One region of the Roseovarius sp. B08 genome, then DNA from elsewhere that is predicted to be linked to it. Evidence: riboswitches for the same ligand, from Rfam matches in the RefSeq annotation. Region 1 holds a riboswitch; each other region holds the start of a gene.

Region 1 (3,263 bases):
GTCGGATGCCGCGACCGCTAGCTCCTAGCGCCAGACAAAGCGGCAATCGTAAAGCACCCCGAACACACCGCGCTTGCAGACCCGCACGCGCTCGGCATTCCGCTCGGGCTCGCTCCTCGGCTCGGGCTGGGTTTCCAAAAACGCCTGGTACTCGGTTTCGCTCTGCTCGCGCAGGGCGGACAATTGTACATCGTCGAGATACCCGCTGGCCGGAAACCCGCGTTCCGTCTGCCACGACGAAATCGCCGTGCGGGTATTCGGCCCAAAGACACCGTCCGCACCGCCCGGATCATGCGCCACCAGGCGCAGGCGGTTCTGGACCTCCCGGCGCTCACCGCGCGACAGATCCAGCGCGTCTTCGATCTCCTCGGTCGCAATCGCCGACGGGTTGGCGCGCGCGGTTCCCATCACCTCCGGCTCCGTCACCAACGGTGCCGAGTCGACGATGTTGACCGCGGAAACGGTTCCGGGCGTGAACAGCGCCTCATAGGTCGTCTTGGACCCGCTGACGGAATAGGGCGCGCACTCTTCCAGCGCCACCACGGCATCGAGAAACAGCCGCCGTTGCACCGCCGACTGCGCTTCATCGCCGACATGGTTGGGAATGCCCAAAAGCAGGCCCGCACTGTCCAGAACGAAGCTGATGGTGACGCTCTCGCCGCCCGACGCCTCCGCATCGCCCGGGTAACAGGCCGCGATCTGGTCCCGAAGCGGAGGCGCAGGTTCGGACCGCGTGACCATCGGCGCGGGCAGCACGTCTGCGTCAGCCGATGGCGCTGCGGTTTCGCGGTCCTCGCTGTCCGCGGCCCCCGTCGCGTCCGGGTCGGTGCGGTCCGCCTCGATGCCGGCGTCACCTTGCGCGGCGCCTGCGTCGTCCAGCGGCGTGGCGGTCGTTGCGGGCGGCTCCGGCAAAGGCTCGGGCAGCGGATCGGTCCCTTGCGTCTGGCCCGCTGCACCACCCGCACCAAGCAGCAGAACTGCGCAGACCCGGGCGATGGTCCCGGGTCGAAGACTGTAAAAACCGCGTGCACCTGTCACGACATCACCCTCCATGAAACCTCTTGCAGAATAACGCCCCCAACGGACCGAACGTCAAGGCTGGGGGCGGAAATCGGCCGGCCCGGCGGCGGCGCAATGCCACCAGCCGCCACGCGACCACCGGCCTGCAACCCACCGAATGCAGTTGGCCTTTGCATCAGACGTTGCAGCAGGCGTGCAGCCGAATTATGTATGTGGCAAACACGACGCGCCACGTGCCATCCCGGCCCGGCGCTGCAAAATTCATCCGTCGGGGGGCCCGCAAGGGCTGAGAGGTGCATGCGCCGACCCGTCGAACCTGATCCGGGCAATACCGGCGTAGGGAACGGGTAGAGTGTGCGACCATAGCACAGACTCATTCTCGCGTTGGCACGCCCCCAGACCTGGAGACGCGCCAGTGATATTACCCGTGACCGCACGCGCATCGGACGCCCCGGCATGACACCCGTGACCGTCATAGGCGCCGGTGTCGCCGGCCTCTGCGTGGCCCGCACCCTGCTGGATCGCGGCGCGGCGGTGACCCTGATCGACCGCCACGCCGCGCCGGGCCCCCACGCCTGTTCCTGGTGGGCGGGTGGCATGCTGGCCCCTTATTGCGAAGGTGAAAGCGCCGAAGAACCCGTCATCCGCCTCGGCGCCGAAGCCGCCGACTGGTGGCAGGCGCAGACAGGAAGCGTGCAACAGCACGGCTCGCTGGTGGTCTCGCCCGGCCGCGACAAGGCCGACCTCGCCCGGTTTGCCCGGCTGACGACAGGCCACCGCTCCGTCACGGGGCCAGAGATCGCCGCGCTGGAACCCGACCTCGGTACCCGCTTCACCCGCGGGCTCTATTTCGAGACCGAAGCGCATCTTGCCCCCCGCGCCGCGCTGACCCGCCTGCACGAAAGCCTTGTCGCCGATGGCGCCACTTTCCGGCAGGACGAGGCCGATCCCGACGCCTGCGCCACGCACGGCCTGACCGTCGACTGCCGCGGCTTTGCCGCCCGCGACACGCTGCCGGACCTGCGCGGTGTAAAGGGCGAGATGCTGATCCTGTCGTGCCCCGACGTGGCGCTCTCGCGCCCCATCCGCGTGCTGCACCCCCGCGTGCCGATCTACATCGTGCCGCGCGGCGACGGGATGTTCATGCTGGGCGCCACGATGGTCGAGGGCCGCGCCGGTCGCCACGTCACTGCCCGCGCCATGCTGGAACTGCTCAGCACCGCCTACGCGCTCAACCCGGCCTTCGGCGAGGCAGAAGTGGTCGAGATCGGCGTCGACAACCGCCCGGCCTTTCCCGACAACCTGCCGCGCATCCGCCGCGACGGCACCCTGATCCGCGCCAACGGGCTTTATCGGCATGGCTTCCTGCTCGCCCCCGCGCTGGCGCGGATGGTCACGGACCTGATCCTTCACGACAAGACACCGGAGGTTTCCGATGAGATTGCAGCTTAACGGCACGCAAGTTGACGCCGAGGTCGCCACACTTGCCGAGCTTCTGACGGCACAGGGCTACGGCGACGCCAAGGTGGCCACGGCCGTCAACGGCACCTTCGTGCCCGCGACCCTGCGCCCCGCCCATGCCCTTGCCGACGGCGACAGCATCGAGGTTCTGGCCCCGATGCAGGGCGGCTGAGCGATGCGCGACTTCTACGGCACCCCGCTCGCCAACGGTTTCATGTTGGGTACCGCGCAATACCCCTCGCCGGCCATCCTGGCCGAGGCGTTCCGGCGCAGCGGCGCCAGCGTGGCCACCGTATCGCTGCGCCGCGAAAGCGGGCAGGACCGCGCCGGACAGGACTTCTGGAACCTGATCCGCGAGTTGGGCGTGCATATCCTGCCCAATACCGCCGGGTGTCACAGCGTGAAGGAGGCCGTGACCACCGCGCACATGGCCCGCGAAGTGTTCGAGACGCCCTGGATCAAGCTCGAGGTCATCGGCGAGGAAGACACCCTGCAACCCGACGTCTTCGGCCTGGTCGAGGCCGCGCGCATCCTGACCGAGGACGGCTTTCAGGTCTTTCCCTACACCACCGAGGATCTCGTCGTCGCCGACCGCCTGCTGCACGCGGGCTGCGAGGTGCTGATGCCCTGGGGCTCGCCCATCGGCTCGGGGCTGGGCCTCAACAACATCTTCGGCCTGCGCGCGCTACGGGCGCATTTCCCCGACGTGCCGCTGGTGATCGACGCAGGGCTTGGCCTGCCTTCGCAGGCCGCGGCGGCGATGGAACTGGGCTATGACGCGA
Region 2 (3,263 bases), 2.5 Mb from region 1:
ACGCCTGGTAAATGGCGAGTTCTATCGTGGTGGCCCGCGGCCCGCCGCCGAGGGTGAGGGCGACGGCGAAGCTGGTGAGGCAGATGGCGAAGATCACGGTGAAGGCGCCGGGGATCAGGCGCAGGAGCATCGGCATTTCGATCACGCGGAACATCGCCCAGCCGTCGATGCCCAGCAGGGCGGCCAGGCGGAAACGCTCGGCGGGAATCTCCTGCCAGCCTTGCAGGACAAGGCGGGTGGCCAGCGGCAGGTTGAAGAACACATGCGCGAGGACGACGCCGTGCAGACCGTAGATCTGCACCGGGGGCAGGCCGAGCGTGCCCAGGGCCGCGCTGACCCAGCCGCCGCGGCCGAAGACCTCGATCAGGCCCAGCACGGCGACGATCACCGGCAGGATGAACGGGGCGCCCAGCAGCGCGATCAGCAGGCTGCGGCCCCGGAACCGGCGGCGGGCGAGGGCGCGGGCCACAGGGATGGCCAGCAGCACGGAAAACAAGGCCGAGAGCGTGGCCTGCACCAGTGTGAAGCGAAGCGCCGCCCAGTCGGCGGCGTTGAAGCCGCGGCCGGTTTCGGCGCGCAGGGCAACGGCCAGCAGCGCGCCGAAGATGAGCACGGCCACGAGGGCGGCGGCGCTCCATCCCGGTCTGGCACTTAGCGGCTGAGCGCGTTCAGCCATTCATCGAGCGCATCGTCGCGGGTGGCGGCGGCCTCTTCGGCGCTGAGAAGCAGGGATTTTTCCGGCTGGATCAGGGTGTCGAACCCGTCGGGCAGGGCCCCCTCAAGCTCCTTGGCGGGGTACATCCAGTTGGTCGTCGGGATGACGGACTGGAAGTCCTGGGTCAGCATGAATGCGAGGAACTGGTCGGCCAGGTCGGGCTGGTCGGTCGAAGCCAGTTTGCCGGCCACTTCGACCTGCATGTAATGGCCTTCGTCGAAGGCGGCGGCGGTCTTGCTGTCGTCCTCCTCGGCGATCAGGTGATAGGCGGGCGAGGTGGTGTAGGACAGCACCATGTCGGCCTCGCCTTCGAGGAAGAGGCCGTAGGCTTCGGTCCAGCCCTTGGTGACGGTGACGACGTTGTCCGAGAGCCCCTCCCAGATTTGCGGGGCCTCGTCGCCATAGGCGGTCTTGACCCACATCAACAGGCCGAGACCGGGGGTGGAGGAGCGGGGATCCTGAATGACGATGGAGGTGTCGCTGTCGGCCAGGGCCTTGAAATTGCTGGGCGCTTCCATGTCTTTGTCATGGACGAAGGCGAAATAGCCCCAGTCGTAGGGCAGGAACACCGGGTCGTCCCAGGTGATCGGCAGATCGAGGTCCGGGGACTGTCCGTGCTCGGCGAACAGGCCGGTGTCCTTGGCTGCGGCGATCAGGTTGGTGTCGAGGCCGAGGACGATGTCGGCGTCGGTATTTTCACCCTCGAGCCGGACACGGGCCAGCAGGGCGGCGCCGTCCTCGACGCCGACGAGGTTGAAGTCGCAGTTGCAGGTGGCCTCGAACGCCTTTTCGATTTGGGGGCCGGGGCCCCATTCGGCGACGAAACTGTCATAGGTGTAGACGGTCAGTTCGGGCGTCTCGCCTGTCTCTTGGGCCACGGCGGTCGTGGCGGTGAGCAGACATCCCGCAGTGAAAACAAGGCGTTTCATGGCATCCTCCCTTTCGGCGGAAGGGGCGGCGCGATGCGGGTGCATGACCTTCCCTCCGCCGGTGTCAGCCGGTTCAGGTTCAACGGGTTTGCTATGTGCATCTCAGTCGCCGGAGGTGGCCGGTCGACACCCCGAGGTTTCAACAAGAACGTAGGGCCAAGCCGGGGAAGGGACAAGGTGAATTGGCGAATCGGAAGGTTAATGCCGCCGGAAGGGCTGAGACGACGTCGGTATCGCGTCGGTATTCGGGTGGTATCACGTCGGTGCGGGCGTCGCTGGCGGGCGTTTGACGCGCCGCGCGGTGGGCGCGGGGGGCAGAGGACGTTCAAAGCCAGCGAAAGGGGGAAGGAGGTCCCGGGTCAAGCCCGGGACTGCGCGGGCTACATTTCCATGATGGGGGCGACCTCGACACTGCCCTTGCCGCCGTCGAGAATGGGGCAGCCGCGGGCGATCTCGCAGGCCTCGGCGTCATCCGCGGCCTCGACGATGGAATAGCCAGCCAGAGGGTTGGAGCCGCCATTGTCGGCGATGCCCTCGGTGCTGACCGTCTTGGACATGCCCACGGGGTTGCCGGGGTCGATGAGCTTGCCGCCGAGGCCGCCGAGCCAGCTTTCCCAGGCCTTCATCGCCTTGATGCCCTCTTCTTCGGTCTCGGGCCTGCCGCCGCCGTGATAGGCGAAGATGTACTTGGGCATTGGTTGGTTTCCTTTCAGGGATCAGTGGGGACAAGTTTGCAGGTGGCGGGCGAGGCGGACCATCGGGCCGCTTGTCCAGCCGGTTTCGTGCCGCGCGGCGCGGTCGTCATTGGGCAGGTCGCGGTGGTCGATGGTCAGCCGGGCGCCGTCACGCGTGGGTGTGACGGTGAAGGTGACGTGGCTTTCGGGGGCCTGCATGCCTTCGGGCAAGTGCCATGTCCAGGTGAAGCCCACGGAGCGGGGCGGGTCGACATGCGTGACCTGTCCCGACATGCGGTAGCGGTTGCCGTCGCTATCGAGCATTTCGGAATGCCACGGGCCTTCGCGGGTGAAGTCGAGCGCGGTGTCGGGCAGGGTCATGCCGTCATGGCCCCACCATTCCAGCACCTCGGCCCGCTGGGTGACGGCGCGGAAGAGACGCTCGGGCGTGACCGGGAAGTCGCGGGTGATGCGGACCTCGCCCATCCGTCAATCCTTGTCTTCGAGGGCAAGGTGGGTCGCGAGGCGGTCCATCGACGCCTCCCAGAAGGCGCGGTGATCGAGCGCCCAGTCGGCGATGGTTTTCAGCGCCTGTGCCCGGACGGAATAGAGCCGGCTGGTGCCCTGGGTGCGCTGCTCGACGAGGCCCGCCTGCCGCAGCACCTTGAGGTGGCGGGACACCGCCGGGGCGCTGATATCGGCCTGTTCGACGAGACGGCCGGCGGGCAGTTCACCCTCGGCCATCAGGCGCTCGACCACGGCAAGGCGGGTGGGGTCGGAGAGGGCGGCGAAGGTGTCGGTCAGGTGGGTCATGGAACGGTAATTAACAGATCAGTTAATTAACGAAAAGATTAAATGATGCGGCGGTGCGTGGGCTTTCGCCCACCCTACAGGATCTGGAAATCGTTGCGGTCGTAGCCTTGCAGGTAGAGCAGCGCGGTGAGG
Region 3 (3,263 bases), 1.2 Mb from region 1:
GCGCGGATCGCGCGGATGCACCCGGATCGGAAAGCCGAAGGTCGACGGCAGACCCAGGGTTATGTCGTCCCACGACCGCCCGCCATCGGACGACCGCCAGACCCCGTGGTGGTTCTGCTGATAGAGCAGGTCCGTCTTGCCCGGTGCGCGCATGATGTTGTGCACGCAATGCCCGGTTTCCCCGTTGCTCGGCCCGGCTGGATGATCGTGTGCGCCACAGGCCTCGGCATTCGACAGCCGGTTGCGCCGCGCCCAGGTGGCACCGCCATCCTCGGTGGCGAACACCCCGTCGGCGGAAATCCCGATCCACTGCTTCCGGGGTTCATCAGGGTCGAAGACGATCGTGTGCAAAACCAGCCCCGCGGCACCGGGGTTCCAGTCCTTGGCCGATGGATGATCGGTCAGGGCATCGACGCGACTCCACGTCCTACCGTGATCGCCGCTGCTCAGCAAATTCGCGGGCTTCGTTCCGGCATAAAGCGTCCCGTGCGCGAACCCCAGCGACCAGATCTGCTCGAACCCATCCTCGAACGGCAGCGGCGTGTCGGTCCAACCGATCATCTCGGCAAAGCCCGGATCCTGCGCGGCCCACTCGTCCATCTGGCCGCGGGTCAGGCGGGCAAGCGTCCATGACCGCCCATAGTCCTCGGAGCGCCAGATGCCCGCCCCGTGAAACGCACCGCCACCCCCGGCCCAGATCGTGCCGGTGTCGGGATCGCCCGCCATGTGGTTGATGCACCAGCCATCACAATGCGGGCCGGTGACGTCCCAGCCGTTCCGGTCCGGACCGGCCGACAGGATAAAGGCACCCTTGGTGGTGCCGACAAGAAGGCTGACGCAGGGGGAAGGCATGACACGGGGCTCCGCATGGTTCGCGCAAAACTACCACGTCCCGGCGCGATTCCCGAGAGCGGGAATTGGCCGATCCGGATCCGCCAAATGCGGGCTTGTTTCCATCGCGCCAGAGGCCCCGGATCAGGTCCGGGGCGGGATGCGCCCCGATACGACGGTCACGCCCACATCCCGGCAAAATGATGCGTCGGACCATGCCCAGACCCGACATCCAGCGCCCCGGCCCCGGCAATCGCCCGCGCGACATAGGCCTTGGCCTCGGCCACCGCCTCGGGCAGCGCCTCACCACGCCCGATCCGGGCTGCCAGCGCCGCCGACAGGGTGCATCCCGTCCCGTGGGTATTGCGCGTCGCCACCCGCGCGCCCTCGAACCAATGCACGCCGTCCGCATCGGCCAGCACGTCCGGGCTGTCCTCGCCCACAAGGTGCCCGCCCTTCAGCAGCACCGCCGCGCAGCCCAGCGCCCGCAACGCCTGCGCCTGTTCGGCCATCGCATCGCGCGTCAACGCCTCGTCGCAGCCCAGCAACGCCGCCGCCTCCGGCAGGTTCGGCGTGATCACCGCCGCCTTCGGCACCAGCGCCTCGCGCAGCGCCGCCACCGCGTCCTCGGCCAGAAGCGACGCGCCCCCCTTGGCCACCATCACCGGGTCCAGCACCACCGGCGCCTCGGGCAAGGCGTCCGCCACCGCCCGCGCGATCTCTGCCGTGGCAATCATCCCGATCTTCACCGCGTCGATCCGCACATCCTCGGCCACCAAACGGATCTGGTCGGCCACGAACTCCGGCGGCACCAGGTGCACGCCCTGCACGCCTTGGGTGTTCTGCGCCGTCAACGCGGTCAGCGCCGCCATGCCATAGGCTCCGTTCGCCGAGATTGCCTTGAGATCGGCCTGCACGCCCGCACCGCCCGACGGGTCCGACCCCGCGATCGACAGGACGTTGGCGATCCGGCCCTTGGCTGTGTTCCTTGTCTGGGGTTTCATCCGGCTCCTTTCGCGGCGTCGAAAGGCTGGGTCCGACCGGTTCCGGTCGCGCCTTCCTCCGCCAGCATGATCTGGGTCAGGTTCAAAGGGTGCATCTCAGCCCGAAGGCGCCCCTGGCTCATCCCCGGACGATAGGCACGGCGGCGGCCCTGTCAACTGCGGTGGCGCGGCGCAACGCCCGCCCGGTTAATCATGCCATTTGCGAAAAATAGCACCGTCGCCATACTGCCAGGATACCGACGTGATACCGACGTGCCGATCTGCCCCTCGCCGCCCCGTTCACCTTTCGAGTCGTTTCTGGGGGTTGGAAGCCTCCGACACAGGCGCTATCTTCATCCTTCGCACCGCCCGGAAGGCATTTTGAGATGGTTAAGCCCAAGATCAATCCCAACTACAAGGTCGTCGCCGAGAACCGCAAGGCGCGGCACGACTATGCCATCGAGGACGACCTCGAATGCGGCATGGTGCTCGAAGGGTCCGAGGTCAAATCCCTGCGCCAGAAAAGCTCCAACATCGCCGAAAGCTACGCCGCGGTGGAGGATGGCGAGTTGTGGCTGGTCAACAGCTACATCGCGCCCTACGAGCAGGCCGTGCCTTTCGGCCACGAGGACCGGCGCCGCCGCAAGCTACTGGTTTCGCGCAAGGAAATGGCGCGGCTGTGGAACGAGACCCAGCGCAAGGGCATGACCCTCGTGCCGCTGGTCATGTATTTCAACGACCGCGGCATCGCCAAGATCAAGATCGGCATCGCCAAGGGCAAGAAGAACACCGACAAGCGCCAGACCGAGGCCAAGCGCGACTGGAACCGCCAGAAGCAGCGGCTTTTGCGCCACGGTATGTAATCCGTTCCGATTTCGGCCTCTGCGGGTGTCGGGCCTTTTGCTATCATCCCTCTCGTTCCGGGCGCCACGCGCGCGGTTGCACGAGGGACCGGACCGCATGGACCTACTGATCAGCCTCATTGCCGGCGCCATTGGCGGCAACATCGCCGGCGGCCTCGTGCGCACGCTCAACCTCGGCTTTCTGGTCAACTCTCTTGCCGGCACTCTCGGCGGTGCAATGGGCGGCCAGGCCCTTGGTCTTATGGCGCTCGGCGGGCTGGCACAGACCGCGCCGCACGACGCCGCGCTCGACCCCACCGCCCTTGCCATCGAGCTCGCCGCAGGGGGCCTTGGTGGTGCCGCCTGCCTTCTGGTCGCGGGCCTGTTGCGCAATCTGGTCGCCCGCTGAAGTCGGTGCGGCAATCGCCCGTCGGCTTGCACTGGCCCGCATCCCGCGCTACGTCATTCGCAACGGTTTCTGGGGGCTGTCATGGCAAACGACGATCCGAAAACACTGGTATCCACCGATTGGCTTGCCGCGCATCTGGGCGATCCCGACCTGCGGGTCCTCGATGCCACCTATTTCCTGCCCGGCGTCGAACGCGAT

The links. Region 1 has a riboswitch for thiamine pyrophosphate ahead of ACSQ76_RS14710 (FAD-dependent oxidoreductase). Riboswitches for the same ligand answer to the same signal wherever they lie in the genome.
Region 2: it holds a riboswitch for thiamine pyrophosphate, as region 1 does, so the genes downstream of both, thiB (thiamine ABC transporter substrate binding subunit) here and ACSQ76_RS14710 (FAD-dependent oxidoreductase) in region 1, are expected to answer to the same signal.
Region 3: it holds a riboswitch for thiamine pyrophosphate, as region 1 does, so the genes downstream of both, thiD (bifunctional hydroxymethylpyrimidine kinase/phosphomethylpyrimidine kinase) here and ACSQ76_RS14710 (FAD-dependent oxidoreductase) in region 1, are expected to answer to the same signal.

Annotation. Positions count from the first base shown of each region.
Region 1 covers NZ_JBPRLW010000001.1:2,884,460-2,887,722, forward strand. The annotation lists gene ACSQ76_RS14705 (peptidoglycan-binding domain-containing protein) at 25-1,053, opposite strand; TPP riboswitch at 1,280-1,380, shown strand; gene ACSQ76_RS14710 (FAD-dependent oxidoreductase) at 1,477-2,472, shown strand; gene thiS (sulfur carrier protein ThiS) at 2,456-2,653, shown strand; gene ACSQ76_RS14720 (thiazole synthase) at 2,657-3,263, shown strand, end outside.
Region 2 covers NZ_JBPRLW010000001.1:346,827-350,089, forward strand. The annotation lists gene ACSQ76_RS01715 (thiamine/thiamine pyrophosphate ABC transporter permease ThiP) at 1-676, opposite strand, end outside; gene thiB (thiamine ABC transporter substrate binding subunit) at 652-1,644, opposite strand; TPP riboswitch at 1,678-1,788, opposite strand; gene ACSQ76_RS01725 (hypothetical protein) at 2,025-2,339, opposite strand; gene ACSQ76_RS01730 (SRPBCC family protein) at 2,361-2,804, opposite strand; gene ACSQ76_RS01735 (ArsR/SmtB family transcription factor) at 2,808-3,131, opposite strand; gene serB (phosphoserine phosphatase SerB) at 3,206-3,263, opposite strand, start outside.
Region 3 covers NZ_JBPRLW010000001.1:4,094,043-4,097,305, forward strand. The annotation lists gene ACSQ76_RS20810 (WD40/YVTN/BNR-like repeat-containing protein) at 1-852, opposite strand, end outside; gene thiD (bifunctional hydroxymethylpyrimidine kinase/phosphomethylpyrimidine kinase) at 1,011-1,835, opposite strand; TPP riboswitch at 1,872-1,960, opposite strand; gene smpB (SsrA-binding protein SmpB) at 2,201-2,677, shown strand; gene ACSQ76_RS20825 (hypothetical protein) at 2,775-3,065, shown strand; gene sseA (3-mercaptopyruvate sulfurtransferase) at 3,147-3,263, shown strand, end outside.